Regions from separate parts of the Pseudoalteromonas sp. T1lg76 genome, predicted to be linked through region 2. Evidence: predicted binding sites of a transcription regulator. Region 2 holds the regulator's gene; the other holds the start of a gene.
The links. The regulator LexA, encoded in region 2, represses DNA repair genes until DNA is damaged. The targets are predictions, from matches to a motif close to TACTGTATNNNNATACAGTA.

Region 1: the regulator LexA is predicted to act here: its motif matches at 11,028-11,047, upstream of C2M35_RS02075 (DNA topoisomerase III).

Annotation. Positions count from the first base shown of each region.
Region 1 covers NZ_PQCE01000006.1:429-15,791, reverse strand. Annotated here, with positions in the region: gene ribD (bifunctional diaminohydroxyphosphoribosylaminopyrimidine deaminase/5-amino-6-(5-phosphoribosylamino)uracil reductase RibD) at 1-217, shown strand, start outside; gene C2M35_RS02125 (riboflavin synthase) at 220-876, shown strand; gene ribBA (bifunctional 3,4-dihydroxy-2-butanone-4-phosphate synthase/GTP cyclohydrolase II) at 894-2,000, shown strand; gene ribH (6,7-dimethyl-8-ribityllumazine synthase) at 2,102-2,566, shown strand; gene nusB (transcription antitermination factor NusB) at 2,576-2,986, shown strand; gene thiL (thiamine-phosphate kinase) at 3,032-4,009, shown strand; gene C2M35_RS02100 (phosphatidylglycerophosphatase A family protein) at 4,012-4,497, shown strand; gene C2M35_RS02095 (diguanylate cyclase domain-containing protein) at 4,507-7,620, shown strand; gene dxs (1-deoxy-D-xylulose-5-phosphate synthase) at 7,713-9,575, opposite strand; gene ispA ((2E,6E)-farnesyl diphosphate synthase) at 9,644-10,531, opposite strand; gene C2M35_RS02080 (exodeoxyribonuclease VII small subunit) at 10,540-10,779, opposite strand; gene C2M35_RS02075 (DNA topoisomerase III) at 11,056-12,978, shown strand; gene C2M35_RS02070 (M20 metallopeptidase family protein) at 12,975-14,294, opposite strand; gene C2M35_RS02065 (tetratricopeptide repeat protein) at 14,370-15,227, shown strand.
Region 2 covers NZ_PQCE01000034.1:1,336-16,698, forward strand. Annotated here, with positions in the region: gene C2M35_RS12430 (TPR end-of-group domain-containing protein) at 1-1,033, shown strand, start outside; gene C2M35_RS12435 (Abi family protein) at 1,611-2,501, shown strand; gene C2M35_RS12440 (PaaI family thioesterase) at 2,807-3,337, opposite strand; gene C2M35_RS12450 (DUF924 family protein) at 3,567-4,097, shown strand; gene C2M35_RS12455 (STAS/SEC14 domain-containing protein) at 4,094-4,462, opposite strand; gene lexA (transcriptional repressor LexA) at 4,669-5,286, shown strand; gene coxB (cytochrome c oxidase subunit II) at 5,604-6,737, shown strand; gene ctaD (cytochrome c oxidase subunit I) at 6,734-8,308, shown strand; gene C2M35_RS12475 (cytochrome c oxidase assembly protein) at 8,309-8,851, shown strand; gene C2M35_RS12480 (cytochrome c oxidase subunit 3) at 8,870-9,745, shown strand; gene C2M35_RS12485 (DUF2909 family protein) at 9,645-9,947, opposite strand; gene C2M35_RS12490 (SURF1 family protein) at 9,977-10,708, shown strand; gene C2M35_RS12495 (transmembrane cytochrome oxidase associated protein) at 10,695-11,198, shown strand; gene C2M35_RS12500 (COX15/CtaA family protein) at 11,209-12,198, shown strand; gene cyoE (heme o synthase) at 12,217-13,125, shown strand; gene C2M35_RS12510 (SCO family protein) at 13,115-13,720, shown strand; gene C2M35_RS12515 (polysaccharide deacetylase family protein) at 13,698-14,738, opposite strand; gene dinF (MATE family efflux transporter DinF) at 14,718-15,363, shown strand, end outside.

The DNA of each region.
Region 1 (15,363 bases), on a different contig from region 2:
GGCGGGGGCGACCCTGGCCGGTGCCATGGCGCAGCAGCAACTTATTGATAGCTACATTGTTTATATTGCGCCAAAATTAATGGGCAGTGATGCCAAAGGCTTGTTAACTATGGGCCCCTTTACGGCCATGACTCAAGTGCCAACCCTGCACTTTAGCGATATGACCCCAGTTGGTGAGGATATTCGCCTTACCTTAGAACAACTTAGAGTAGAATAGCCATGTTTACAGGCATTATTGAAGCAACGGGCACGCTCAGCTCCCTGACCTTGGTTGATGGCGACTTAAGCGTGCGCGTACAAAGTGACAACTTGGACATGAGTGACGTCGCGCTTGGCGACAGTATCGCTACCAATGGCGTCTGTTTGACCGTTACTGAAAAATTCAGCGATGGTTTTAGTGCCGATGTCTCAAAAGAGACCTTGTCACTGACGCGTTTTGCGCATTACCAGCGCGGCCAGCGGGTCAATTTAGAAAAGGCTCTGCAGCCGATTTCACGCCTGGGTGGGCACCTGGTTTCCGGCCATGTGGATGGCATTGCCGAGGTGGTAAAAGTCAGCCCTAATGCCCGCGCCATCGACTATTGGTTAGCGGCGCCGGAAGCGCTGATGAAATATATTCCCTACAAGGGCTCGGTGTGCATCGACGGTGCCAGTTTGACCGTTAATGAAATCGACGGCAACCAGTTTAAATTAACCATAGTGCCGCACACACTGGCACAAACCACGATCGCCGAATTTCAGGTTGGCACTAAGGTCAATCTCGAGGTCGATCAAATAGCGCGTTACTTGGAGCGCCTAATTCAAGGGGCGCAAGCTCCGAAAGCAGAATCAACAGTAACCGAAAGCCTGCTGGTGCAGGCCGGATTTATCAAATAACACATAGTGGGCAAGATATGAGTTTGAATAGCGCAGCGGAGATCATCGAAGACATTAAAAATGGCAAAATGGTCATCTTGATGGACGACGAAGATCGTGAAAACGAAGGCGACCTGATTATTGCCGCCGAGCACATCAGTGCTGATGCGATTAACTTTATGGCGACCTATGGCCGCGGCCTGATCTGCTTAACGCTGACACAAGAGCGTTGTGAGCAATTGGCACTGCCGCTGATGGTGAAAAACAATGGCGCCCAGTTCTCGACCAACTTCACCATGTCTATTGAGGCCGCCAAGGGCGTAACCACAGGTATTTCCGCCGCCGACCGCGCACGCACGGTGCAGGCCGCCGTGGCCAAAGGCGCGGTAGCCGAGGATATCGTTCAGCCTGGGCATATTTTCCCGATTATGGCCCAGCCTGGTGGTGTTTTAACCCGAGCTGGTCATACCGAAGCTGGCTGTGACTTAGCCCGTCTGGCCGGTCTTGAGCCGTCGTCTGTAATTGTCGAAATCCTGAACCCAGATGGCACCATGGCTCGTCGCCCTGAGCTGGAAGTGTTCGCTAAGGAGCACGGTATTAAGATGGGCACCATTGCCGATCTGATTGAGTACCGTAACCTTAATGAAACCACCATTGAGAAGGTTGCCCAGTGTAAGCTGCCGACCGAGCATGGTGAGTTCGAGCTGGTAACATACAAAGACACTATCGATGGTCAGCTTCACTATGCCATGGTGAAGGGTGAAATTAACGACCCAACCTTAGTGCGTGTGCACCTGCAAAGTACCTTTAACGACATTCTGCTATCCGATCGCGGTGCCGATCGCAGCTGGACGCTTTCTAAGGCCATGGATTACATTGCCAAAAATGAAGGGGTACTGGTTATTCTTGGCAAACAAGAGTGCAGCGAGGATATCGAAGCCATGGTCAAGGCGTTTGCCATGGAAGATGAAGGTCAGCAGGCCAATCATCGTAAATTCCAGGGCACCTCTCGTACCGTGGGCATTGGCTCGCAAATCCTTGCGGATTTGGGCATTACCAAGATGCGCCTGATGAGCATGCCGAAGAAGTATCATGCGCTGTCAGGCTTCCACCTTGAAGTGGTTGAATACGTACAGCCAGAATAAGCAGCTATTTTTTTTCAGTTATGGTATGATGCGCGGCAATTTTGCGATACCCCCTAATTCGCCCCGCATCACGCGTTGGTAATATCAATAAAGGTTTATAAATGAAAATTATTGAAGGTAACAAGTTTGCACCGGGCAAAAAATTTGCCATCGTGATTTCACGTTTTAATGACTTCATTGGCAGCAGCCTACTTGATGGCGCGGTGGATGAGTTAAAGCGCACTGGCAACGTCAGTGACGACGACATCACAGTAGTTTACGTACCGGGCGCCGTTGAGTTACCACTTGTGGCTAAGCGTCTTGCCGCTAAAGGCGAGCACGATGCCATTATCGCCCTTGGCGTTATTATTCGTGGCGGCACACCGCATTTCGATCTGGTTGCCGGTGAGTCGAACAAGGGTCTGGCACAAGTATCGCTAGAGTATGATGTACCAGTTGCTTTTGGTGTATTAACCACGGAAAGCATCGAGCAAGCCATTGAGCGTGCTGGTACAAAAATGGGCAACAAGGGTGGCGAAGCTGCACTAAGTGCCCTAGAAATGGTTAATGTTTTAGACAAAATTTAAGGGTTCACAGTGAAACCAGCAGCTAGACGCAAAGCGCGCGTATTGGCCCTACAGGCCGTTTACTCTTGGCAAATGAGTGGCAATGCCATTGCCGACATCGAACAGAATATGTTGCTTGAGAACGACATTTCTAAGGTTGATGTAGAGTATTTTAAAGATCTCGCTCGTGGCGTGGCCGTTAACTTTAAACAGTTGGACACCATTTTGGCTCCGCACCTAACGCGTCCTTACGAAGACATCGACATGGTTGAGAAAGCCATTCTGCGTCTAAGCGCGTATGAGTTAAAGTTCCGTGAAGACGTACCTTACAAGGTAGCGATTAACGAAGGCATTGAATTGGCAAAAACTTTTGGTGCCGAAGACAGCCATAAATTCGTTAATGGTGTGCTGGATAAGGCGGTCAAGGAACTGCGTAGCTAAGCACCTGACAACAAGGAGAGCCGGCTCAGGCCGGCTTTTTTGTGTATGCAAGAATTTGAATTAATTAATCGCTACTTTAAAGGCCGTGGCATCAGTCGTCGCGACGTTAACTTAGGTATTGGGGATGACTGTGCTCTAGTCACAGTGCCGCAAAATAGCCAGTTGGCGGTCACCACAGACACCATGGTCAGTGGCGTGCATTTCTTTGAAGATATGTCACCACGAGCCTTGGGACATAGAGCCATCGCCGTAAACCTGAGCGACTTGGCGGCCATGGGCGCCGAGCCGGCCTGGGTGTCGGTGGCTTTAACCTTGCCTCATGCCGATGCGCAATGGCTGGAAGAATTTACTGCGGGCATGCATGAAATTGCCGAGTATTTTAATGTCCAGATCATAGGGGGCGATACCACTCAAGGGCCGCTTACGGTAACCGTTTGTGCCAAGGGCACGGTTCCCGAAGGCAAGGCCATTACCCGCAGTGGTGCCAAGCCAGGCGACTGGATTTATGTCACCGGCCCGCTTGGGGATGCCGGATTGGCGGTGGAAGCACGCAAGCAACACCTGGACATAGACCCGGAGTGGCTGAAAAAATTAACTCATAAGCTTGAATACCCGACGCCGCGCGTTGCTGCGGGGCAGGTGCTGCGCGGTTATGCCAGTGCCGCCATCGACATCTCCGATGGTTTATTGGCGGACTTAGAGCACATCCTTGAGATGTCTCAGGTCAGTGCCACCATACAGGCCGATAAGATCCCTACCACTGAGGCGTTCCGCCAAAGTATCGAGGGTGAAGCCAAATGGCCGTATATTCTGGCCTATGGCGACGATTACGAGCTGCTTTATACGGTGCCGGAAAACCACAAGGCCATGCTCGATAACAAGCTTAACCAGTATGGTATCGATGCCGTGTGTATCGGCCAGATCCGCGGTGGCGAAGGCAAAGTCGACGTCTTTGATGGTGAGCATAAGCTGGATATCAGCGCCATGGGATTTGAACATTTTGCCGAGGATGACGCATGCTAAGCATGACCAGTAACAGCTATAATTTACGCCGTGGCCATCAGTTCTTAGGTCTTGGCTTTGGCCTAGGTTTAAGCCCCAAGGCGCCTGGCACTGTCGGCACCTTTGCCGCCTTGCCCTTTATCTTTATGACCATGAACTTTCCGCTGTGGCTGCAACTGGTGTTTGCGGTGGTGATCTCTGTGCTGGGTATCTGGGCCTGTGGCAAAACAGCTGATGATTTGGGCGTACACGATCACCCGGCAATCGTCTGGGATGAGGTGGCTGGTTTTTATATCACCATGATAGGTGCGGCGCTGAATTGGCAAACGCTTTTGGTTGGCTTCTTATTATTCCGCTTCTTCGATATCGCCAAACCAGGACCGATACGCATGCTGGATAAACGCCTACACGGTGGTTTGGGCATTATGGCAGACGATATTTTGGCCGGGATTTGCTCTCTAATTTGCCTACAGGCGTTAATTAAAGTAGGTTATTTGCCTGGACTATAAGTTTTGAACATGGGTGTGACATTGCTGCGGTTTTTACAGTCACTTTTGCTGCTGGCGGCGACGCTGATAACATCAACGGCGTCGGCATCTATTACCGATTATGTAGTCAAACAATGGAACACACGTAATGGCTTGCCTTCGCAATCCTTAAAGAGTGTGACCCAGGACAATCAGGGTTATATTTGGGTCGGCACCCAGTTCGGCCTCAGTCGCTTCGATGGCGAGCACTTCACCAACTTTAATGAGCAAAACAGCAACTTCCTAAGCAGCAATGCCATTAACAAGCTGCTGATAGATAAAGAAGGCCTGCTGTGGATCGGCACCAAGAAAGGGGTTTCTGTGCTCGACCCCAATTCGATGAACTACTTTCAGTTCGGCATTAGCGGTCCGGTGCGTGATATCTTGCAAGATGACAAGGGCAATATCTGGGTTGCCGCTAGCGAACTTTTTTATATCGAGCGTAACCAAATTGCCTTCCACCTTGACGAAGAGCAGCGCCGCCGCAGCGGCCGCATGCAAAGCCGATTAACTGCGATTAACCAGATTTCCGTCAGTAAGATGGCACTGGCGCCGCAAGGTGTTTGGTTGGTCAGTGAAAATCACCTCTTGCGCCTAACCAATATGTCGTCCTCATCATCCAGGCTGCGCTTAAAAATCACCGCCCGGGTGACCTTGCCCGAGCGCTTGGCACAAACCATAATTCATGATTTGGCCTGGCTTGAAGGGACTCTTTATCTGGCGTCTGAGCTCGGCGCCTATTTCCTTGATATAGACGATGAATTACGTCCCTTTGCCTTGCCAAACGCCAGTAATGCCGCCGTTTATAAGTTTATGAGTGACTCCGATGGGGCGCTGTGGATTTCGACCTATGGCCGCCTTTTGTATCGCGATAACTCCAAAGAGTGGCAGTGGGTGGAGCCGGCAGCACTGGATCAAAGCATCTGGTTTTCAGACATTTACCGTGACGATCAAAATAATATTTGGCTGGCCAGTTTTAGTGAAGGCTTGTGGCTGGCGCATGCCGGGCGGGTAGAGCGCCACAATGCCTTATCAAGCATGACCGAAGCCGTGATGGCGCTGACCCTCTCTCCTAAGGGGCAACTTTGGGTTGCCAACCGCTCTGGAGTCGGCTATTTCGATCAGGACAATAACTTCGTTAATCGTATTCCTCGCGCCAAGCTCAGACGCAGCGCCGTGCACGATATGCATTTTGTCGGCGAGCGCCTCTATATTGCCACCGACCGCGGTGTCCTCTATTTTGAAAATGAAGAACTCTTTAATATAGAAGCGCGCGAGCTGCGCCTTAACCCTGTGTTTGCCATTAGTGAGGCCAGCGCCGGTGGGCTTTGGTTTGGTACAGGTCGCGGCATGTATCGCCTTGGTTATAAGGGGCTGACTCCCTTTAACTACAATGCGGTGCTCGACAGTAAATTTATCACCTTTGTCGTCGATAAGGGCAAATACGGCCTGATCGGCACCAGTCAGGGCGGCTATATCTTCTCCGACAAGGGCATAGAGCGTGCCGGTGATAACACCGCCCTTGAGAGCGCTTATGTCACCAGTATCTTAGAAATAGACGGTGTGGGCACTTTAGTTGGCTCACTCAATGATGGCCTTTTCTATCGCAGTACCAAGGGGCGCTGGCATCAGCTTGATGTTTCTAACGGTCTGCCTTATGGCTCCATCTTTAGTTTGCATTATGACAAAGATCTGCAGCGGGTCTGGGTCAGCACCATGAAGGGTGTGTATCGCATGCCGGTGGAGCAATTCTCCGATGAAATAGGCAACTTGCAGGTGGAGCAGGTGATCTCCTCCTACGACCGCCAATTAGACGGTAAGGCCAGCCAGTGCTGTGCCGGTTTAGGCCATGATGCGGTTGCCGATAATGGCAGTTCGATTTGGTACCCCAGTTTGCAGGGGGTGGTGGAAATTCCCAAAAGCGTGCAGCTGTTTGGCCAGGATCCTCTAGCTCCTCAGGTGGAAAGCATAGCGACGCCACGACGCACCCTTTACACGGGCGCCTTGGGCAAGAAACCAGTGCTTGATACCGATGAGCGTGACCTTACCATCAGCTACACCGCCATCGACTTTTATGCGCCGGCGGAAGTGGAGTTTCGCTATCGCTTACAGGGTTTGGACAATGACTGGCGCTACGCCAACAATCGCCGCGAGGCCATTTATACCAATTTACCGCCCGGGCCTTTTGTCTTTCAACTTGAAGCCAAGCGCACCAGCGGCAATTGGCAAGAGGCCAGCAGCGCCGAGTACGCCTTTACCGTGCCACGTCGGTTTGATGAAACCATTTACTTCCGTTTGCTGATCGTTTCTTGCTTCTTCTTTATTTTGTATCTGTTGCTGTGGGTCTTTAGGGCACAGGAGCGACGTAAACAGGCGGCGTTGGAAAGCTTGGTGGAAGAGCGCACCCTGGAGCTGCGTGACGCCAACGACAAGCTCAATCAGGTTAACTCTCAGTTGAAGTTAGTGAGCCATTCCGACGAGCTGACCGGGCTGCGCAGCCGCCGCTTCTTGTTCGATCAGCTGCCCAAGGATATAGAGCACTATCAGCGCAATGCAGAGTCCTTGCAAAAGCAGGGTCGTGCCCTGGTGCTGGTAATCGTCAATATCGACAACTTCTCGCGTATAAATGATGCCTACGGGCCACTAAGCGGCGATAGCTGCTTGCAGCAAATGGCCACCCTGCTTAACTCCTGTACTCAAGGGTCGGACTATGTGGCGCGCTGGAGTGGCGATGAGTTCTTATTGCTGCTGCGTGACTTTGAGGTCGATCAGGTTAATCTCTTTGTGCGTAATCTGTGTAAGTCCATCGCCAGTAAGAGCTTCTTACTGCCTAATGGTAAAAAGATTAACCTCAGCGCCTCCCTGGGCTGGTCCTGCTATCCCATGCCTTTATTAGGCGGCCAGGTGATCGGGTGGGAAACCTCTGTGAATCTGGCGGATATCGCCCTGCATCAAGTGAAAAAGCGCGGCGGTGATGGCTGTGCACATATCGAATTTGATGATCAGCTTGATGCCTTTGAGTTCGAGCAAAGCGAGAATCTTGATGAGCAGATAGCGACGCTGCAGAGCTCGTCCCTGGCGGATATTAAGATTTGGATGCGTTAAGCCAGAGCTAAGTCATTGGCCTCTATGAGCCAAAACACGGACAGAAAAAAGGAGCGATATCGCTCCTTTTTGCTTTTATTTAGCTTTGCTAGTTACGCTAACCAAGCTTTAACTTGTCGCTCGATACCGGCGCTATCCAGGCCAAGCTCTGCGTGCATTTCCTGCTGGGTGCCGTGCTTGATAAAGACATCCGGCAGGCCTAAGTGCAATACTGGTTTAAGCTGCTTGCTTTGTGCCAGATATTCGCTCACCGCTGAGCCGGCACCACCGGCAATCACATTGTCTTCCAAGGTCACTAGGTGCTCATGGGTAGCGGCTAATTCATCAATCAGCGCCGTATCCAGTGGCTTAACAAAACGCATATCTACCAAGGTGGCATCCAGTGCTTCGGCGGCTGGCTCGGCATACTCGAGTAGGGTACCGAATGACAGTATGGCCACACCTTTACCTTGACGAAGCACACGGCCTTTACCAATTTCAAGCGCTTGCATTTGTGCATCGAATTCACCCTCACCGGCGCTGCCACGGGGATAGCGCACCGCTGCTGGCTTATCCAGCTTGTGGCCGGTGTAAAGCATGTTCCGGCATTCGTTGGCATTGGCCGGAGCCATGATCACCATATTAGGAATGCAGCGTAAGAAGCTTAAATCATAGGTGCCCTGGTGAGTTTCACCATCGGCGCCAACCACACCGGCACGGTCGATAGCAAATAACACAGGTAACTCTTGCAGGGCAACATCGTGGATCAGCTGATCATAGGCGCGCTGTAAGAAAGATGAGTAAATCGCCACCACAGGATTTAATTGCTCGCAGGCAAAACCGGCGGCTAAGGTCACAGCATGCTGCTCGGCAATGGCCACATCAAAATACTGCTCTGGGTATTCCTTGGAGAAACGCACCATGCCTGAGCCTTCACGCATGGCCGGGGTAATGGCCATCAGGCGGCTGTCTTCGGCGGCCATATCGCATAGCCAGTCGCCAAAGACCTTGGAAAAGGTCGGCGCGCCAGGCTTTGACTTGGGTAACTTGCTTTCGCTTGGGTCGAATTTGGGCACCGCATGGTAACCGATAGGATCGGCTTCGGCAGGCTTATAACCTTTACCTTTTTGTGTTTTCACGTGCAGTAGCTGCGGACCCTTAAGGTTGCGCATATTGCGCAGGGTGTCGACCAGCATATTAACGTCGTGGCCATCAATGGGGCCGATGTAATTAAAGCCCAGCTCCTCGAAAAAGGTGCCAGGGATCACCATGCCTTTCAGGTGCTCTTCCATGCGGCTGGCCAGCTCTTTGACCGGCGGCAGACCGGAGAGCAGCTTTTTGCCGCCTTCACGAATATTAGTGTAAAAGCTGCCGGAAAGAATACGAGCGAAGTGGTTATTCAGGGCGCCCACGTTTTCCGAGATAGACATCTCGTTATCGTTGAGGATCACCAGCATATCCGACTTCACATCACCGGCGTGGTTCATGGCTTCGAAGGCCATACCTGCGGTAATAGCACCATCGCCGATCACGGCTACGGTTTTACGTCCTTTACCTTCTTTTTGCGCCGCAATAGACATGCCTAACGCCGCAGAAATCGAGGTACTTGAGTGACCCACACTGAAGGTGTCGTACTCGCTTTCGCCACGGTAAGGAAAAGGGTGTAGGCCATCTTTTTGGCGGATGGTGTGCATTTGCTCGCGACGACCTGTGATCAACTTATGCGGATAGGCCTGGTGACCCACATCCCAGATCAAGCGGTCGAATGGCGTGTTATAGACATAATGCAACGCCACAGTCAGCTCCACCGTGCCTAAACCTGAGGCAAAATGGCCACTGCTTTGTGATACGGAGTTCAGTAGGTAGTCCCGCAATTCATAGCTAAACGCGCCTAGCTTATCTTGAGCGAGGTCGCGCAGTTGTGCAGGTTCATCGACCTGATTTAAAAGGGGATACTTGCTACTATCCAAATTCATGCGTTTTATTATCCTTCACTGCGATGGCCCGAGTATATCAAAATGGGCACGGCCATCTGTAGTAATTTTTAATGATCTCGGGCGATGATGTATTGCGCCAGTTGCGCCAACATCCTGGTGTCATAGGGCAGGTTATCGAGGGCGGTAATGGCCTCGTCATAGAGCTGCTGTAGTTTGGCTTTTGCGCCATCTAAGCCAAGCAGAGCCGGGTAGGTGGCTTTACTGGCGGCCTCATCCGAGCCCTGCGGTTTGCCCAAGGTCTGGGTGTCGCCTTCTATATCTAAAATATCGTCTTGCACCTGGAATGCCAGGCCGATGGCCTTGCCGTATTTTTGCAGTGCCGCTTGCGTATCGCTGTCGCCCTTGGGGGCGCATAAATAGCCAAGCTCGATGGCGCAGCTTAGGAGCGCACCGGTTTTGGCATTATGTATCTGCTCAAGCTCGCTTAAACTGATGTCTTTTCCTGTTGCGGCTATGTCCAGGGCCTGGCCGCCGACCATGCCGAGCAAACCAGACGCTCGGCTTAGGCTTTGTACCAGGCGAATTTGCGCACCAGCCTCTAGGTTAAAGTCACTGCTGCTTAGCAATTCAAAGGCGATGCTCTGCAAGGCGTCACCGGCCAAAATGGCATGGGCTTCATCATAGGCAATATGGCAGGTGGGGCGACCACGGCGTAATTCATCGTCGTCCATGGCTGGCAAGTCATCATGCACAAGGGAATAGCTGTGAATACATTCGATGGCCGCGGCGGTCTTATCAAGATCGCCCTTGTTGGCACCGAGCATGGAGCCGACGCAATAAACCAAAAACGGACGCAGTCGTTTACCGCCATTTTGTACGCTGTATTGGCTGGCCGCGAGGATCCTTGGTTGGGCATCTTGCTGGCTGTGGAAATAGTTTTCCAGGGTGTGCACTACGTCTTGCTGCGCTTGCGCTAAGGCTTGTTTTAATTCCACAGTGACTATTACTCTTGAGGGTCCATAGGCGTTAATTCGCTGTCGAGATCATTACTCATCAGCATGCTTACCTTTTGCTGTGCATGATCCAGTTTTTGCGCCGAGACATTGGCCAGGCTGATACCACGTTCAAACTGCTTTAAAGAATGTTCCAGCGGCATATCGCCTTGTTCCATCTCAGTGACAATTTGGCTCAGTTCATTGATTGCGTCCTCAAAGGTGAGGTTTTCTGGTTTTTTTTGGGCCATTGCCTGCGCTCTCGTTACTGAATTGCTAAGAGCGCCAATTTTAGGGGGATTCCGTGACCAGGTCAAAGGCGGTGATGATTTTCGACCACTTAGAGCCAGTGTAGTTGTTTTTAATCTGCGGATTTTAAATAAAGGGTTAAGTACTTGAAGTGGCTCGGTAGCAATTTAAAGCATGGGTGCGCGTTACTTAGTGGGCACTAGCTCTTAATACTCTTTCATCAAAAGTAAAAATGCACTACACTCTTTCTTACTGTATGGATGAACAGTTGTTGTGCTATGAAGCTATATATTGCCGAAAAACCTTCCCTTGGGCGTGCCATTGCTGCCGCTTTACCTAAACCCCATAACAAAAAAGACGGCTATATCGAGCTGGGCAATGGCGATTGCGTGACCTGGTGTATCGGTCATCTATTAGAGCAGGCTGAGCCCGATGACTATGATGCCGCTTATAAAAAGTGGCAAGTACAGCATCTACCCATAGTGCCACAGCAATGGCAACTTAAAGCCAAGAGCAAAACCCGCAAACAACTTACCTTAGTCAAAAAGCTGATCAAGCAAGCTTCGCAAATTGTTCATGCCGGCGACCCCGACAGGGAAGGGCAACTCTTAGTCGATGAGGTGATCTCCCAAGCCAATGTGAGCAAGGCTAAAAAGCAAAGTATTCAGCGTTTACTGATCAGTGACCTAAATTTACCCGCAGTGAAAAAGGCCCTTGGACAATTGCGTGCCAACGCGGAATTTATTCCACTTAGCGTCTCGGCCTTGGCGCGCTCCCGTGCCGATTGGCTGTTTGGCATGAACCTCACCCGGGCCTATACCCTTGCGGGCCAAAAAGGCGGCTATAAGGGCGTGCTCTCCGTTGGCCGGGTGCAAACGCCCATCCTTGGCTTGGTGGTAGCGCGGGATAAAGAAATTAAAGAATTTGTCAGCAAGCCCTTCTATGAAGTAGAAGCCCTGATGCGCACTCAAGAGCAACAAGGCTTTACTTTAAAGTGGCAACCGAGCGAAGCCTGCCAACCTTATCAGGACGAGCAGGGTCGGGTATTAGTCAAGGCCTTGGCCGATAACGTTGTTTCCCGTATCAAGGGGCAGCATGGATTGATCACTCAGGTCAAAAGGGCTGAAAAACAAGAACTGGCGCCCTTGCCTTACAATCTCTCTGCCTTGCAAATCGATGCCGCCAAGCGCTTCGGGTTGCCAGCTAAAGCGGTACTTGATACGTGCCAAAGTCTTTATGAAAAACATACCTTGATCACCTATCCACGCTCGGATAATAGGTATTTGCCTAAGGATCATTTTCAGCAGGCGCCCGACATTATCGATAGCGTGATTGCCAACGGCGTGTTTTCAAAAGAGCAGCTGGCTACCGCGGATCCGTTAAGAAAAGCACGTTGCTTTAACGATGCCAAGGTTGCCGCTCACCATGCCATAGTGCCGACCAATAAAAAGACCTCGGCGCAGCTCACAGAAACGGAGCGCCGTGTTTATGAGCTGATCTGTCGCCAGTACCTGATGCAATTTATGCCGGCCTACCGTTATCACCAAACCGATGTGGAAGCAGAGATAGCCGGCGGCACGTTCACTACCAAGGCCAAAGAAGAGATAGAACGCGGCTTTAAGGTGTTGTTGCCTAATAAAGAAGAAAAAGAAGCGCCTAGCTTACCGCCTTTAAGCGTGGGTCAGCAGGTACTGTGCGAGGATGCGCGGCGTTTAGATAAAAACACCACACCACCGGCGCATTTTACCGATGCCACCTTGCTTGCAGCGATGACCGCTATTTCCCGTTATGTGAAAGACCCGGATATCCGTAAGGTCCTGCGGGAAACCGATGGCCTGGGTACAGAGGCGACCCGCGCCAGCATTATCGAGTTATTGTTTACCCGCGGCTTCCTTGCTCGCAGTGGCAAGACCATTGTTGCCACAGAAACGGGTGTGGCGCTGATCAATGCCTTGCCTTACACCCTTTCAACACCGGATATGACCGCTCATTGGGAAATGGCCTTGGCACAAATTGCAGAGAAACAGCTTAAGTACGATGATTTTATGCAGCCCTTGGTTGGGCAACTAGGGGCATTAATAGAAGAAGCAAAAACCTGTGACAGTCGTCAGTTTTCACATATCAAGAGTCAGGTAAAAAGGAAGTTTAAGGGCGCGAGAAGAAAAAGCCCGCGCCCGAAAAGCAGTAAAGCTCAGGCTTAGTTTCTATTAAACAAGGCCAATGCTGCATTACTCATGGCGTTGACCCCTGTTGGAATCGCCTTTTGGTAATCCGGAGCAAACTTACTCGAATGCAATGACGGCAACTGGGTATTGTTTTTCATTGCCTTCTTATAAGTATCCGGGTTTACACCACCTAGCCAGAATAGGGTAATAGGCAGCTTGTCTTCGGTACGGCCATATAAACCAAAGTCTTCACCGGCCATGACTGGCTCGGTCAACTCAACATTATCGGCGCCAATGGCCGCTTTAATGGCCTGGGTGACGCGAGCGGTTTGCTCCGGGTTATTGTAGGTCGAGGGAATAGACTCGGCCTCATGAACCACCACTTCAGGGTAAAGTGATTCTTCAAGCCCGGCACTGGCGGCAATACCTGCGGTAATGCGCTTAATCGCCGCAATCTGTTGTTCGCGTACCGCCGGGTTATAGCTGCGTAATGTCAGCTGGAGTTTGACCTCGTTGGAAATAACATTGTGCTTACTGCCCCCATGGATTGAACCTACGGTGACTACCGAAGGCTCAAGAGGAGAGAGCTCGCGGCTGGTGATCGTTTGTAAGGCCAGCACGATACGAGAAGCCAGCACCACGGGATCGATAGTGGTATGCGGGTAAGCACCGTGGCCGCCTTTGCCTTTGACATGAATATCAACAGAGTCGACGCTGGCCATGGTGTACTCCGGCTTTAAAGCAACCTTACCCGCGGGCACACTGGCACTGACATGCAGGGCTAAAATATGATCTGGTTTGGCAAACTGGCTAAAGAGCCCTTCATTTAACATGGCCTTGGCGCCGGCACCCACTTCCTCGGCGGGCTGGGCCACCATCATTAGGGTGCCTTGCCATTGGTCTTTGTGGGCGACCAAGTGCTCGGCGGTGCCAATAAAGCTGGTCATGTGAATATCGTGACCACAGCCGTGCATCACGCCGACCTCAGTCCCTTCTTTATTTAGCACCTTCACCTTAGAAGCATAGGAAACGCCGGTTTGTTCGGTGATGGGTAAACCGTCGGTGTCGGTGCGGATCATAATAGTGGGGCCTGCACCATTTTTTAGCAGTCCGACCACGCCATAACCGCCCACCTCTGTGGTCACCTCAAAGCCCAGACGTTTTAGTTGCTTGGCGATTTTCTTGCCGGTTTGTTGTTCTTGTAACGAGAGCTCAGGGGATTGGTGTAAGTCCAAATAGAGCTTTTCCAGCTCGGGCAGGCGCTCGTTAACCTTAATAGCGGCGTCGGCGGGCAATGCCGTGGTTAATAATAACGCCGTGCTCGCTATTGTCATATTTTGCAGAAAACCCATAATATTCCTTACACTTGTAATTGTGATCTTTGACTCCATATCAAAGCCTAATTCTAAATAGATGGCAACTTAACCATGACGAATCAAATTCAACTTACTGCTGAAAATATTCAGCAGGTTTTAGGACAAACTTCCGAAGACAATATCGTTGCCTTGAGCTTCTACTCGGCGCAGAGCCATGAATGCCAAGAGCAGGCACGTATTCTCGATGGTTTAGCGCAGCAATATCAACAGCATCTTATCGTTGCTACCCTGGACTGTGACCTTCAGCAAGCGCTGGCCAGCCAGTTGGCGCAGCAAATTGGTTTGCAGACATTACCTACCTTAGTGCTATTAAAAGGTGGCGCGCCGGTGGATATGTTGCCAGGCGCGCAAAGCGAGCAACAAATAAAAGAAGCATTGCAAAAGCACCTGCCACAGCCGGAAGATGCTTTATTACAGCAGGCTAAAGCAGCGTTGGCGGCGGATAACCTGAATGATGCCTTTAAATACGCCAAGCAGGCCTATGAAATCGACCCGCAGAATGCTCGAATTAAGCTGGTGCTAACCGATATCTGCATCCAAATACATAAGTTGGATGATGCAAAAGCCTTGCTAGATACCATAGCGTTGGCGGATCAGGACGCCTACTACAACAATATCAAAGCAAAATTAGAGCAAGCAGAGCAAGCACAAGACTCTCCTGAGATCCGCTTATTGCAGCAGGAAATTGAGCAGCAAGGCGATAATTTAGAGCTTAAGGTGAAACTGGCGGTGGCTTTTAATGATGCCGGTCGTAAAGCTGAAGCGCTCGAAACTTTATTTTTAGTGCTAAAGAAAGATCTTAACTTTGCCGATGCGAAGAAGTTCTATCTTGATATTATCGCCAGCCTACCTGAGGGGGATGCCCTGGCAGCGGCGTCACGTCGAAAACTATATAGCATTCTTTACTAGGGCTATTTTTGAGTACCTACATATATAGGTATAGATATGACTACGGCGAGCTTAGACTCGCCGTTATTATTTTTAGATTCCTACCTTGATCTTTACCGCAGTTGTTCAATACTTAGTAGTCCTGCCACGGAAGAAT
Region 2 (15,363 bases):
AAAAATTGCTTCGCTTGACAGAATTGATGTTGTATATGATACAAATACTGTTGAGAGTAGATCTTTTCTTGATGCGACTTTCGTAGCTTCTATAGGAATTCAGATAACAAGGGTTGTAATTTACGGCATACTTTTTATATGTGTACTCGTCGTGCTTGGAGCCTTTTTAGCAGGATACGATGCTTGGAAAGAGAAAAAAGAGAAGCGCGAATTGGTGAAATTATTCAAGAGCTATAACTGCAATAAACTGGCGACAAAAGATACTTTTTTCTTCAACTATTTTGTGTCGAACCAATCAATAAAGACTAAGCACTTGTTAACTTTTCTAGAGAGAGCAATATCGGATAGCAAATTGCTCATGACCTCTGAAATCCTTTCTGTCGATAGTACAGAGCTAAATGTAACAACAGATGTGCTTCTAAGAGAGGAAATCGTTATTCCGAATGACGGAGAAGGCTATAGAGTTTGTCCATCCAGAATAGAAGTTTTCAAAGAGTTTGTGGAGTTTCTTAATAGGCACGAAGAGTTTAGTAAAAAAGTTAACTTATCGTCAGGTGCTAGTGCAGACATAAAAGTGGTTGATGAACGAGTTTCCAATGTATCTGAAGACATGAATAATTTGAAATTCGAACAGCTGAAACTACAGGGTGCTGTTGCTCTTAATGAAGGTAACTATCAAAAAGGTATCGATTACTTTAATGAATATTTGAATAGTTTCCCTCAAGATCCAAGTGTGTTGTGGAAGTTAGCGTGTTGTCAGAAGCGAATGGGTGAATTAGGAGCTGCACTGACTTCCATTGAATCCGCTATCAAATTTTCAGAAGAGGTGACATATCTAATGCACTATAACTATGCATGCTATTTAGCATTAAATGGCAGAGAACTAGACCTCATAATTGAGCAATTGCGCAAAGCCCTAACCAAAGACAAGGACGAAAGCGTTAGAAACCAGATTCCAAAAGAGTCAGACTTTGAAGGGATTAAGCATAATGTTCAATTTATAGAATTACTAAAAGAGTTCGAAATTGTTTAAAGCCTAATTATTTTGATGTTGCAATGCTCTAGTTTAGTGTACTATCATCACAAGTAGAGACGCTTCCTTGTAAGTGTCTTTTTTGTCAGTTCAATGATAGTTCAAAGTCTTATTTAGAGGTTACTGCTATGAAATACTTTATTGGTAATTTTACACCTCAGGATCTAACCCCTCCTATTATTGACTAAAAAGGCCGCGACAAGCGGCCATTTTTATGTGGGTGTGAAGCTATGGCATGATTCTAAAAAACATCTCATCGCCCCTGTTTTTTAGCACCGCACTTGAAAATCAGAAACCCTCTTAAAGCCCGCGACCCTTGGTCTTCTCCACCACCGCCGCGGTCATCCTTGAAATACAACACAAGTCCCCTGCGCTGTCATAAATTTTTATCTCCCACACTGATGAGCGCTTGCCTAGGTGTGCGAGTTAGGTCACGGCTTTGAGCGTGCTGATACGCGATGCACTCAACTCAAATTGCAAAAGGCGATACACACTGTATAATTATCGGTAACAACACCCCTCCCGCTACCCATAAGAACAGCGCCCTGTGAGGGGTTAATTTTTTGGTGTGACGCAAATGGAATTTGATAAGCCACCTTTATCTTTCGAGCAGCAACTAGACCGTCTTATAGAGCGGGGTATGCGTGTTACCGATCGCCCTCGGGCACTTGCCTACCTTCGCCATATTAATTACTACCGTTTAGGTACTTATTGGTGGTCTTTTATTGGTGACCACAACACTCACCAATTTAAACCCGATACCAGCTTTGAAAGCGTTCTGAATCTGTATGTATTTGATCGGGAATTAAGGCTGCTTTTGCTTGATGCAATAGAAAGGGTTGAAGTATCGCTACGTACTCAGTGGGCCTATCACGTGGCCAAAGAGGGTGGGTCACACGCGCATCTAAACAAGGAACTGTTTAATGCGAAGGATTTCGCTCATGACTCCTTCTTGGATAACTTGCTCAGTGAAGTAAATCGAACTTCCGACAGGAATATTAAGAAGCAGGCCCAAAAATACCAAGAAGCCACACCTGCTATCTGGATTATCAGTGAAGTTATGAGCTTTGGGTGGTTATCGCGTTGTTACGGCAATCTTAAGCGCCGCCGTATACGTATGGACATTGCGCAGGTTTATGATCTTAATGAAGCTGTGCTTGCTTCGTTCCTTCACCATCTAACCACTGCGAGAAATATCTGTGCCCATCATGCTCGGCTATGGAACCGAGATTTCACCTTTCGCATGAAATTGCCACATAATGGCCCTGATTACCTAATACAGAGCCTCAACGCTCATAGTCCCCGCGAGTTATACAACACACTGGTAATGCTAGCCTTTTTGTTGGATAAAATTAGCCCTGAACATAGTTGGAAGAGCAGGTTAAAAGCGTTGATAGATAATCATGATATTGACACAGCCCCTATGGGTTTTCCAGAACATTGGCAACAACTGCCAATGTGGCAATAGTTAAATAATTTACGCAAATCTCACCGCCATGCTGAGCCCCCTTACATTTGCGCTGAGCATGGTGGGGCGGGTAGCACAACGAGGCAGGACGCCGAGTTAAGCGAATCGAGACACGATGTCGAGTTTCGCTGTGTGCGTTGGCCGCCACAGTATGCGGAAGCATCAAGCAAATGTTGGGGTGTCCTAGGAGTTCTTAGAGGAAATGGACAAGCATTTCCTCTAAGTCGTAGTCGGCGACCCGACAAGATCTCAAATTGCAAATCGTTCTAAAGAGCGAACACCAAACTCGCTAGAACAATCCCCCATTAAAGCCCTGCGCTTTTACTCCTTTTCTCAACCACCGCCGCGGTCATCCTTGAAATACAACACAAATCGCCAGCGCTGTTGTAGATCTTAATCTCCCACACCGATGAGCGGCCGCCCAGGTGCACGGGTTTGGTTACGGCTTTGAGCGTGCCGGTGCGTGAGGCTTTGAGGTGGTTGGCGTTGATCTCCTGGCCGACGCAGTAATATTTATTGATGTCGACGGCGAAGTTGGCGGCGTAGCTGGCGACGGTTTCGGCCAGTACCACGTAGGCGCCGCCGTGGACTATGCCGATGGGGTTGTAGAGCTCGTTGTCGATTGGCATGGTGGCCACCAGGTAATCCGGGCCGATTTCGCTGATTTCAATGCCGAGTTTGGTCATAAGCGTGCCCTTGGCGCCAACGCCGAGGTCGAGTTCCCGACAAAGATCAAAATCGATTTCCTGGGCCCAAATACTTGGGGTGTTTTCGCTTACACTCGAGTCTGGCTGCTCTGTGACCGGTAGATCGTTTTCATGATTCTGAATACTCATACAGATTCCTTATACGGCGGCATGGTTAAAGGGGGTTATTTGCACTCATTGGCACTGTGTTCCACATAGTGCTGCACTCGCCTGGGCTTCTGCAAGCCTTTTACGACGGTTAGCGAGCGCAAAAAGAGGAACAGGGCGGCGATATCTTCGGCGGCCTTGCTATCACCTGAGGGCCGGATTTGACTAGACTGTCAGTAACGACCTGGGTGTAAATGTTGAAGGAGGGTCTATGGACTTTCAATCCGTGTATGATTTTTGGTTTAACCAGTGCAACAGCGAGGACTGGTTTAAAAAGAGTGCGACCTTCGATGCTAGGGTTACCGAGCTGTTTGCCAAGACTCACCGCGCCGCCAGTCGGGGAGAGCTCTATCATTGGCGTAGCAGTGCCCACGGTGCCCTGAGTGAAATTATCGTGCTCGATCAATTCTCCCGTAATATCTATCGCGATACCGCCAGTGCCTTTGCCCAGGATGCTCAGGCCTTATGCCTGGCTCAGCATGCGTTAGAAAAGGGCTACGACCTGCTGCTCAATGAGCAGGAGCGTGGCTTTTTATACATGCCTTATATGCACAGCGAAAGTGCCGTCATTCATATGCTTGCCGAGCACCTGTTTCGGCCTTTGGAGAGTTATTCCTATGAGCTGGCCCATAAGGCGATTATCGACCGCTTTGGTCGCTACCCGCATCGCAACGCTATACTCGGGCGTCGGTCGACACCAGAGGAAACAGCATTTTTAGAAACGCCCAACAGCAGTTTTTAATCGGCCTCACTCACCCAGTTACGTGCTTGCTCCATCTGGTCATATTGAAAGGCTCTGATTTCGGCACTGATAAAATGCGCCGTTAAATGCTCGCCGAGCATGGCCAGGGGAGAGTCGGTAACTACGGCTATCCTGCTGATTCTCTTATGGTGGTCGCGGGCAAAGCGCAGGTGCGCCGACAAGGCCGCAAACGAATCCCAGCCGGGAAAGTGACGGGTGGCTATCATCAGCCCCTTGAGTCCACCATGACGCTCTATATAGGGATCTATAATACGTACGGCGGCTATAAAGTCGGCGGCAGACAACTCGCCATGGGGGGTAAATACGCCAATATCATGTTCATTATCTAGGCTGATACAGAGCATATTGGGTTCCTTCTTTCATTTAAAATGCTTCGATGCGAAATCGGCTACCTATAACTGTAGGCGCTTTTTCAAGTATTTGCGCAGTCGCTGATACAGCTTAGAAATAACTCCTGACTGTGGCAGCAGCAAAATCATTGAATATATTTGCGATTTTCTGACAACTGTATATACTCACAGTTAAATGTACTGTATGGAAAACCAGTTGTATGCGCCCTTTAACTAATCGCCAATCGCAAATTTTAGAGCTGATCAAAGTCTTTATTAAAGACACAGGCATGCCGCCGACGCGCGCCGAAATTGCACAAACATTAGGTTTTCGCAGTGCCAATGCCGCTGAGGAGCACCTGAAGGCGCTGGCCAAAAAAGGGGTGATCAGAATGAAACCCGGTGCCAGCCGCGGTATTCAGCTGGTTGAGGAAGAAGAGCCGGAGCAATTAGGCCTGCCGTTAATCGGTCGGGTTGCCGCCGGTGAGCCCATTTTGGCGCAGGAGCATATCGAGAGCCATTGCCAAATCGACCCCATGTTGTTTAAACCGGCGGCGGATTATCTGCTACGGGTTAACGGCATGAGTATGAAGGATATCGGTATTCTTGATGGCGATCTGCTGGCGGTACACCGTGCGCAAGTGGCCGAAAACGGTCAGGTGGTGGTAGCCCGAGTGGGTGACGACGTAACCGTGAAGCGCCTGGAAAAGGCGGGCCGCAAGGTTTTCCTGCATGCGGAAAACGAAGAATTTGCTCCCATCGAAGTCGATTTAGAACATGAATCCTTTGATATTGAGGGCTTAGCCGTTGGTGTAATTCGAAACGCCGACTGGATGTAGGTTTTATTCGGTATTTTTGCCCCCGATACGCCGTTTATTGGGGGTTTTACGGCGCTTTTCTCCTTTCTTTCCTTACGCGCTAACAGTTTGAATATCCCCCAAATATTTATTTAAAAAAGAAAAACAAAAACGCTTCATTTCTTGCTATTCGCTCAATTCTTGACTAATTGGTTATATTACAGGCTTTGCTGGTTGCTTTTTGCGCACTTTGTTTGCAGAAAATTGAATCGGCCAGTCCAAGCATAATAATAACGAAGATTGGCTAGCAGTAATTGCCTCTTCCCTTTTTGCGTTGCGCGTAGTTAAGGAGATGGTACATGAAGCAGCTTTGCTCCCTCATGTTGCTGTGTTTGTTTGCTCCCCATCTGGCCTTGGCCAACAGCAAGTACAACTTGCGCCCCGGGGTGACGGATATCAGCGAGAATGTTTACCAATTGCATATGACGATATTTATCATCTGCTGTGTGATTGGGGTGATCGTATTCTCGGTCATGTTTTGGGCCTTGCTCAGGCACCGTAAATCCAAGGGCGTTACCGCCGCCACCTTCCATGAAAGCACTAAGGTCGAAATTCTTTGGACCGCTATTCCCTTTCTTATCCTTATCGGCATGGCGGTGCCGGCGACCAAGACCTTGATCGCCATGGAAGACACCAGCAAGGCGGACATCACCATTAAGGTGACCGGCTCGCAGTGGAAGTGGCATTACGAATACATGGGCCATGATCTGGGCTTTTATTCGCTGCTGGCCACCCCTCAGGAGCAAATTCAAAATGCCGAGAATAAAGGCGAAAACTACCTGCTGGAAGTGGATAAGCCGCTGGTGATCCCAACCGGTAAAAAAGTGCGTTTTCTGATGACCTCGGACGATGTTATTCACTCCTGGTGGGTGCCGGACTTTGCGGTGAAAAAAGACGCCAACCCAGGCTTTATCAACGAGGCCTGGACCAAGGTTAACGAAGAGGGTATCTATCGCGGTCAATGTGCCGAGCTGTGTGGTCAGGACCACGGCTTTATGCCCGTGGTGGTTGAAGCGAAATCCCCTGAGGAGTTTGATATCTGGCTGGCGGCGCAAAAACAAGCGATGTTAGACCAGGCCGATGCCGATGCTGCCTTACTCGACCAAACCTTGTCTCATGACGAGCTCATGAGCACTGGTGAGAAGATCTATATGACCCGCTGCGTAGCCTGTCACCAACCGACTGGTCTCGGCGTTCCCGGAGTATTCCCGGCAATCAAGGGCAGCCCAATCGCGACCGGCGAAATCAAAGACCACATCGATATCGTGGTACACGGTAAACCTGGCACCGCCATGCAGGCGTTTGTTAGCCAGCTCACTATTAAAGAGCTCGCGTCCGTTGTTACTTACCAGCGTAATGCCTTTGGTAATGACACCGGCGATACGGTGCAACCAAGTGCGATCCAGGCCTTTATTGATGGGGAAGAACAATGAGTACAGCAGCTGCAACACACGAACATCACGGGCCTGCGACTGGCATTAAACGCTGGCTCTTTACCACTAACCATAAAGACATAGGCACGCTATACCTGCTGTTTTCGCTGCTGATGTTTTTAACCGGCGGCGCCATGGCCATGGTGATCCGCGCCGAGCTGTTTCAGCCGGGATTACAATTAGTCGACCCGCACTTTTTTAACCAGATGACCACGGTGCATGGCTTGATCATGGTCTTCGGTGCGGTGATGCCGGCCTTTACCGGCCTGGCCAACTGGATGATCCCCATGATGATCGGGGCGCCGGATATGGCCTTGCCGCGCATGAACAACTGGAGCTTCTGGATCCTGCCCTTCGCCTTTGCGATCTTGCTGATGTCGCTGTTTATGGATGGGGGCGGCCCGGCGTTTGGTTGGACCTTCTACGCGCCGCTGTCGACCACCTACAGCAACGACAATACCGCGCTGTTTGTGTTTGCCATCCATATTATGGGTATCAGCTCCATTATGGGTGCCATTAACGTCATAGTGACTATCGTCAACCTGAGAGCGCCGGGCATGAAGTGGATGAAGCTGCCGCTGTTCGTATGGACCTGGCTGATCACCGCCTTCCTGCTGATTGCGGTAATGCCGGTTCTGGCCGGGGCGGTGACCATGGTACTGACGGATAAATACTTCGGCACCGACTTCTTTAATGCCGCCGGTGGTGGCGATCCCGTGATGTTCCAGCATATTTTCTGGTTCTTCGGTCACCCCGAGGTGTACATCATGATCTTGCCGGCGTTTGGTATTATCTCCACCATAGTGCCCACCTTTTCGCGTAAAAAACTCTTTGGCTACTCCTCCATGGTGTATGCCACCGCGTCCATTGCCTTGTTGTCCTTCGTGGTCTGGGCGCACCATATGTTTACCACCGGCATGCCGCTGGCCGGCGAGCTCTTCTTTATGTACTCCACCATGCTGATATCCGTGCCCACCGGGGTCAAGGTGTTCAACTGGGTGGCCACCATGTGGCGCGGCTCCATCAGTTTTGAAGCGCCGATGATGTTTGCCATCGCCTTTATCGTGCTCTTTACCCTGGGTGGCTTCTCCGGCCTGATGCTGGCGATTACACCGGTGGATTTCCAATACCATGATACCTACTTCGTGGTGGCGCATTTCCACTATGTGCTGGTTACCGGGGCGGTGTTCTCCATTATGGCCGCGGCCTATTACTGGCTGCCGAAATGGACCGGGCATATGTACAACACCACCCTGGCGAAGTGGCACTTCTGGATGTCGCTGATAAGCGTCAACGTGCTCTTCTTTCCCATGCACTTTGTTGGCTTGGCGGGCATGCCGCGTCGTATCCCCGACTATGCGCTGCAGTTTGCCGACTTTAACGCCATCATCAGTATCGGCGGCTTTGCCTTTGGTCTATCGCAACTGCTGTTTGTGGCCGTGGTGTTTAAATGCATCAAGGCTGGCGAAAAGGCCCCGGCCAAGGTGTGGGACGGAGCCGAGGGCTTAGAGTGGCAGGTGGCTTCACCGGCGCCGTATCACACCTTTGAAACGCCGCCCGAGGTGAAATAAATGAACCATATGCCGCTGTTAAGAAAGCTCTTATTAGGCACCCTGGCGATGTTCGCCTTTGCCTTTGCGCTGGTGCCCTTGTACGACGTGTTCTGCGATGTCACCGGCCTTAACGGCAAACCCTCCATGGAGCAGGCGCAGCAAAGCGAGCGGGTGGATAACAGCCGTGAGGTTACCGTGAGCTTTACCACCCATGCCCAAAGCGGTGCGCCCTTTAAGGTCAGCGCTAAGCAGCAGTCTGTGGTGGTTAAGCCCGGCGAGATGAGCCTAGTGACCTTTGCGGCGGCCAATACCAGCGATCAGGCCCGGGTGATGCAAGCCATTCCGTCTGTCTCTCCTGGGTTAGCGGCAAAATACCTACATAAACTGGCGTGCTTTTGCTTTGACCAGCAAACCTTGCAGGCCAACGAACAACAAGAATATCAATTAAGATTTTATGTCGATCCGGCGTTGCCCCCCGAATACGAGGAGCTAACGCTGTCATATACGCTTTTTGATATCAGCGCCAAGCATAGCGAGTCGTTAGTGGCGGCGGCGCGATAACCCAAATGAGGCATGAATATGAGTGAAGAGTATCAAAAGTACTATGTGCCGGCGCAAAGTCCCTGGCCGATAGTCGGCGCGGTGGCGCTGTTCTTTATCGCCGCCGGTGCGGGTCTAACCGTGATGCAAATGGAGCAGGAAAGTAGCCATGGCCATTACCTGTTGTTTGCCGGTATTGCCGTGTTGCTGTACATGCTGGTGGGCTGGTTTCGTAATGTCATCAGCGAGTCCCATGGCGGTCTCTACTCGATGCAGATGGATCGCTCCTTCAGACAGGGCATGAGCTGGTTTATTTTCTCCGAGGTGATGTTCTTTGCCGCCTTCTTCGGCGCCTTGTTCTACGCCCGTATGCTGGCGGTGCCCTGGCTCGGTGGCGATGGCAATAATGTGATGACGGGCGAAGTGTTATGGCCGGAATTCACATCTGCATGGCCGCTGGAAAGCACTCCGGATGGCACCAGCACCCAGGCCATGGGCTGGCAGGGGCTGCCGCTTATCAACACTATTATCCTCTTGGTGTCGTCGGTAACCTTGCAGTTTGCTCACACCGCCATAGAAAAAGATAAGCGCACGCCACTGACCTTGTTCCTGCTGTTGACCATAGTTCTTGGTATCTGTTTCTTGGGCCTGCAAGCCTATGAATATGTGCATGCCTATCAGGATTTAGGACTGAAGCTGGATTCCGGCATTTACGGCAATACCTTCTTCTTGCTTACCGGCTTTCACGGCCTGCACGTAACCCTGGGCACCATAATGCTTATTGTGGTCTGGATCCGGGTGTTAAAGGGCCACTTTAGCAGCGAAAAGCATTTCGCCTTTCAAGCGGCGGCCTGGTACTGGCACTTTGTAGATGTGGTGTGGCTGTGCCTGTTTGTATTTGTGTATGTGTTGTGATCGGTGATTGATTAAAGCGCAGCAGACCAAACTGCTGCGCCAGCAAAATAATAATAAGTACCAAGATGCACAGGGCAACGCGTTTGCCCAAATAGCGCGACATAGGCACCTTGTTATCGGCTTTTATCATCGCCAGTAAGGCGCGGAAAAGGGTGTAAATGACGGTCAGCAAGAGCGCAATAATTATAATTTTAATAAGCAAGATACGGATACTCCGAGGTTGGTGGTTGAGTGTTTACAGCTAAGCTTAGCGCAATTTTATGGATAGGGCTGGTTATCCTCGCGGTAACTGTTTGTACTCGCTTGGGTTTTTGGCAACTTGAACGGGCAGAACAAAAACAGCAAAGACAACAGCTGCTGGATTCCTGGTCGGCTCAGGGGGTCATGCCTTTGACCAAGGCGCTGCGCTATATCGAAAGCGAAGATGCCACCGGTTTGCAGGTGCGCTTTGATGCTCAGTTGCAGAGCGAATACTGGCTGCTGGACAATCAGGTGTATCAGGGCCGAGTCGGCTATGATTTGCTGGTGCTGGCCTTGGCGCCTGGCGCCAGTCACTGGCTGTTGGTCAATCTCGGCTTTGTGCCGGCACCCAGCAAGCGCAATGAACTGCCCACTATCACCTTGCCATCAGGGATCACCCTGACTCAGGCATTGGTCAAAGAAGGCCCACTGGCGCAGTTTACCCTGAGCGAAACTCAGGCCCCGCAAGGCTGGCCCAAACGTATTCAAGAGATCGCCATCACCCAGATGAGCGAGCAAACCCGCAAACCCATATATCCCTTTATGGTCTATGCCCAAGATGCCATTGATGGCATAGGCGCCATCCCCCATTACCAGCCGGTCACCATGTCCGCAGACAAGCACAAGGCCTACGCCTGGCAGTGGTTTTTAATTGCCCTGGCGGCCTTGGTGATTGCTTTAAGTGCCTATTGGCGAGCAAGGAGAACGCATGCAGCTACCTAAACCCCTTATGTTATTTATCGGCTGCTTTTTGCTGCCCATTGTTGCCGCTGTGGCGGTTTTGTATTCCGGCTGGCTGCCCGGCCATAAGAGTAATCAAGGGCGGCTGATGAGCGAGCAGGTAGAACTGAGCGACTGGCAGCAATACCCGCCATCGCCCTGGACCATAGCCCTGGTTAATACCGAGCCCTGTCAGGGCTGTGCGCAGCAATGGCAGGACCTGCAGTCGCTCTATGTGGCTCTGGGTAAAAATAAAGACAAGGTGCGCATTGCCGTCTTGGGCGAAGCAGCACCCAAGGCGCAAGACATGCCCAGTATTCATATTAACAGGGCTCCGGCGCAGCTGAATGCCGGCAGCCTGTATTTAATCGACCACCATGGTTTGGTGGTGCTGGAGTATGACTTTGCTCCACAAGCCGACGCCAATCGCTTGGTACACAAGGGATTGTTGAAGGACCTAAAAAAACTACTTAATTATGCGCGTAGCAGTTAAAGAGGCCAGTATGACAAAAAACTATAAATTTCTGGTGTTAACTACGGCTTTATTGGCCGTGTTGGTGGTGGGCCTGGGGGCCTATACGCGATTGAGCGATGCCGGTCTGGGTTGCCCCGACTGGCCCGGCTGTTATGGCTTTTTAACCGTGCCCGATAAGGCCCATGAAATCGCCGCGGTGGAGGAAAACTTTCCCGGTATGGAGGTGGATCAGGGTAAGGCATTGAAGGAAATGGTGCATCGTTACTTTGCCGGCACCCTGGGGCTGTTGATCCTCGCCATTGCCCTGTATGCGTGGCGTTATGGCAAGCAGGTCCGTATGCCGGTGCGTTTGCCCACGGTGCTTGTGCTCTTGGTGATCTTCCAGGCCATGTTGGGTATGTGGACCGTGACCATGAACCTTCAGCCTCTGGTGGTGATGGGCCACCTGCTCGGTGGTTTCTCCATTGCCAGCCTGTTATGGCTCTTGTATTTGCGCAACCACAGTCGCCCCGTGCCCGGTGGCGACCCAGGTGCCAAGAGCTTGCAGGGTTGGAGCATGGCAGCCTTGAGTATGGTAGTAGTGCAGATTGCCTTAGGGGGCTGGCTGGCGGCCAATTATGCCGCCGCCCATTGTGTTGGTTTTCCCCTGTGTGAAGGCAGTGAGGCGTTTTCCCTGGCCGAGGTGTTCCATTTGCCTATGGAGCATGCCAATTACGAGTATGGGGTGCTCTCCTACGAGTCGCGCATGTCTATTCACCTGCTGCACCGCTTTGGCGCTCTGATGACACTCTTGATTGTCGGTGCGGCCATGTGGCGGGTATATAAAGCTGCCTATTCGCGCACCATTAAAAATGCGGCCTTAGCGGTCGGTGCCGCCCTGGCGGCCCAACTCACCCTGGGAGTTGCCCTGATCTATTTGCAGATCCCCTTGTTGATGGCGCTGGCGCATAACCTGATGGCCCTGCTGTTGCTGCTGACCCTGGTGCGGTTGTGCTATTTACAAAAACGAAAATGTTAGGCGCGAAGGAGAAGAATTATGAGTAAAGCAATAACCTTAACGAGCTCTCTGTCGCACTGTGCAAGCTGGCGCGACTACCTGGCCATGTGCAAGGGCAAGGTGGTACTGATGCTGGTACTGACCGCCTGGGTTGGCCTGGCCCTGGCGCCGGATATGGGGCGCTCCTGGGTGCTGCAGCTGATCAGCCTGCTCGGCATTGGTTTACTATCGGCGGCGGCGGCGGTGATCAACCATATTGTCGACCGTGAAATAGACTCGAAGATGGCGCGCACCCGCCATCGCCCGGTGGCCCAGGGGAAGGTCAGTGAGGGACGGGGCTTTGCCTTTGCCGCGCTGCTCGGTGGCATTGGCTTTGTTGCCCTAGTCGGCGCTGCCAACTGGCTGACCGCCTTGTTAACCCTGCTGGCGCTGGTGGGCTATGCGGTGGTTTATACCCTGTTTCTTAAGCGGGCAACGCCGCAAAATATCGTCATTGGTGGTTTGGCCGGTGCCATGCCGCCGTTATTGGGCTGGGTGAGTGAAACCGGGCAGCTGGCCGCCGCGCCTTGGCTTTTGGTGATGATTATTTTTGCCTGGACGCCGCCGCACTTTTGGGCTCTGGCCATTGCCCGTGAAGCGGATTACCGCCGCGCCAATATTCCCATGCTGCCGGTCACCCATGGTATCGATTTTTGTAAAACCTGTGTGCTCGGTTATACCGTGCTCTTGGCTCTGGTCTGTGTGTTGCCCTATCTGATCGGCATGTCCGGGCTCTTCTATCTGCTGGCGGCATCGGCGCTTAACCTGATGTTTATCGCCTATGCCTGGCGCTTAAAGCGCGAGCCTCAGCATCAATCGGCAATGCGTGTTTTTAAGTTCTCTATCCTGCATTTAATGTTACTCTTTGTCGCATTATTTATTGATAAGTGGGTATTTTATGTCGCTTAAGTGGTGGCTGATTGGGGCGCTTACAACCTTGACTCTGGGTTGTAGCAAGCCGGAATTGCATGTGGAGGCCTTGGTGTATGAGCAGCCACGGGTGATAAATGCCTTTAGTCTGGAAGATCAGCATGGCGAGCGAGTTGGTGTGGCCGATTTACAAGGGCAGTGGGATCTGCTGTTTTTAGGCTATACCAGCTGCCCGGATGTGTGCCCCATGACGCTGGCGAAATTGCGCCAGGTCGAGACGCAAGTAAAAGATCATAACCTGAATGTGTGGTTTGTATCTGTGGACCCTCAGCGGGATACGGCGGCGAAACGTCGCCAATATATCACCTACTTTAATCCTCAGTACAAGGCGGTTTCGGCCCCGCATCAGGACCTCTATCCCTTTGTACAAAACCTCGGGCTGATGTACGCCATTAGCGAGCAGCAGGAAGGCGACTACCTGGTGGATCACAGTGCTTCCGTGGTGCTGGTGGACCCGGATGGGAAGATCCGCGCCATCTTTAAGCCAGAATTTGTTGCCGGCTCGGTACCGACCATCAATACCGAGGTCATGGTACGCGAGCTAAAGGCGATTATTGACTATTACCCTGGGTGATCACCCAGGGTTGGGAGAACCACAAATAACGCCCCGATTTGTGCAGCGACGGGGCGGTGCAGTTATAGCGGGCGCGGCCGGGTTTTAAATCCTGTTTGGCCTGCACGGTCACGTGATTGCCGTCGAGCCACTTGATCTCTGCTTGACCCTGGCCGGAGACATAGCAAGCAAACTGATTGTTATGAAAGCCCTTTTCGGCAAATTCCAGGGTGACCTTGGGACGCGGTTCGGCGGTTACAGTGTCGCTATAGTCGAGCTTGGCCAGGGCAAAGGGCAAGGACTCCAGCTTGGTCGCCAGGGTTTCCAGGTCGGCATAAAAACCAGAAGCAGGGAAGCGCGGCAGGCGGGTAAAATCATTGCCTGGGCCCAGGGCACCCGAGTGCTGACCTATGCCTATATAACCTAACTCTTTCACCACCTGCTGCAGTGCCTTATTGAACTCGCCATAAGGGTAGGCCAGGTATTTCAGGCTGTAGCCAATTTCCTCTTCGATACGTTTTTCGGCACTGGTGAGGTCGGCTTTAATGCGGCTGCGCCATTGCTCTTCGCTTTCTCCTTCAAGGCGATGATGGAGATAATCATGACGGCTGCTGTGGTTGGCAATCAGGGCGCCCTGTTTGCTGAGCTCCTTGAGTTGTGCCCAGGTCATCACATAGCCTTTTTGTTCGTCGATCAAAGCCGGATTAACAAAGATGGTGTAGGGGTAGCCAAATTCCGCCAGTATAGGGGCGGCCTGCTCGATATTATTGTCATAGCCGTCATCAAAGGTGATAGCCACTGTTTTATCGTCAAAGGTTTGCCCTTGTTGCAGACTGCTTAGCAGGGTATCCAGGGCAACTACCTTAAATTCATGCTGCTGCAAATACTGTAAATGGGCGCGAAAGGTATCGGCTTCGACACTGGTTACCTTGGGCAGGGTTTTACTGACGTGATGATACTGTAAAATAACCGCTGCCTGGGCAGAGGCGCCAAACAGGGCGCATAAAGAGAAGAATAAATGGGACAATTTTCTATACATAACAACACTCACCATAAAAGCTTATTGCTGCTTGCCGGGCCCATGATTCTATCTAATATCACGGTGCCTTTGCTAGGCCTGGTTGATACCGCGGTTATCGGCCACCTCGGCAGCGCCCATTATTTAGCAGGTATTGCCCTGGGTGCAACGGTTATTTCCATCTTGTTTTGGCTCGCCGGCTTTCTACGTATGAGCACTACCGGGCTTATCGCCGCCGCCTTTGGCGCCGAAGACAAGCAAGAGCTGGTGCAGGCGCTGCAAAAAAGCTTAATGCTGGCGCTGGCGGTGGCGCTGCTCTTGTTGCTGTTACAAAAACCTTTGGGGTCGCTGATGGCGCTGCTTGCCGATGCTTCGCAGCCAACCATGGAGCAGGCCTTTAATTATTTTTATATTCGTATTTATAGTGCCCCGGCGGCCTTGGTGAACCTGGTGCTGCTGGGCTGGATGCTCGGCGTGCAATACGGGCGTGGTCCATTTTTACTGGTGCTGCTCACCAATATCATCAATATCGCTTTGGATATTCTCTTTGTAGTCGGCTTTGGCTGGGGCGTTAAGGGCGCGGCCCTGGCCTCGGTGATCGCCGATTATTGCGCTTTGGCCTTTGCCCTGTGGTTGGTATCGCGAT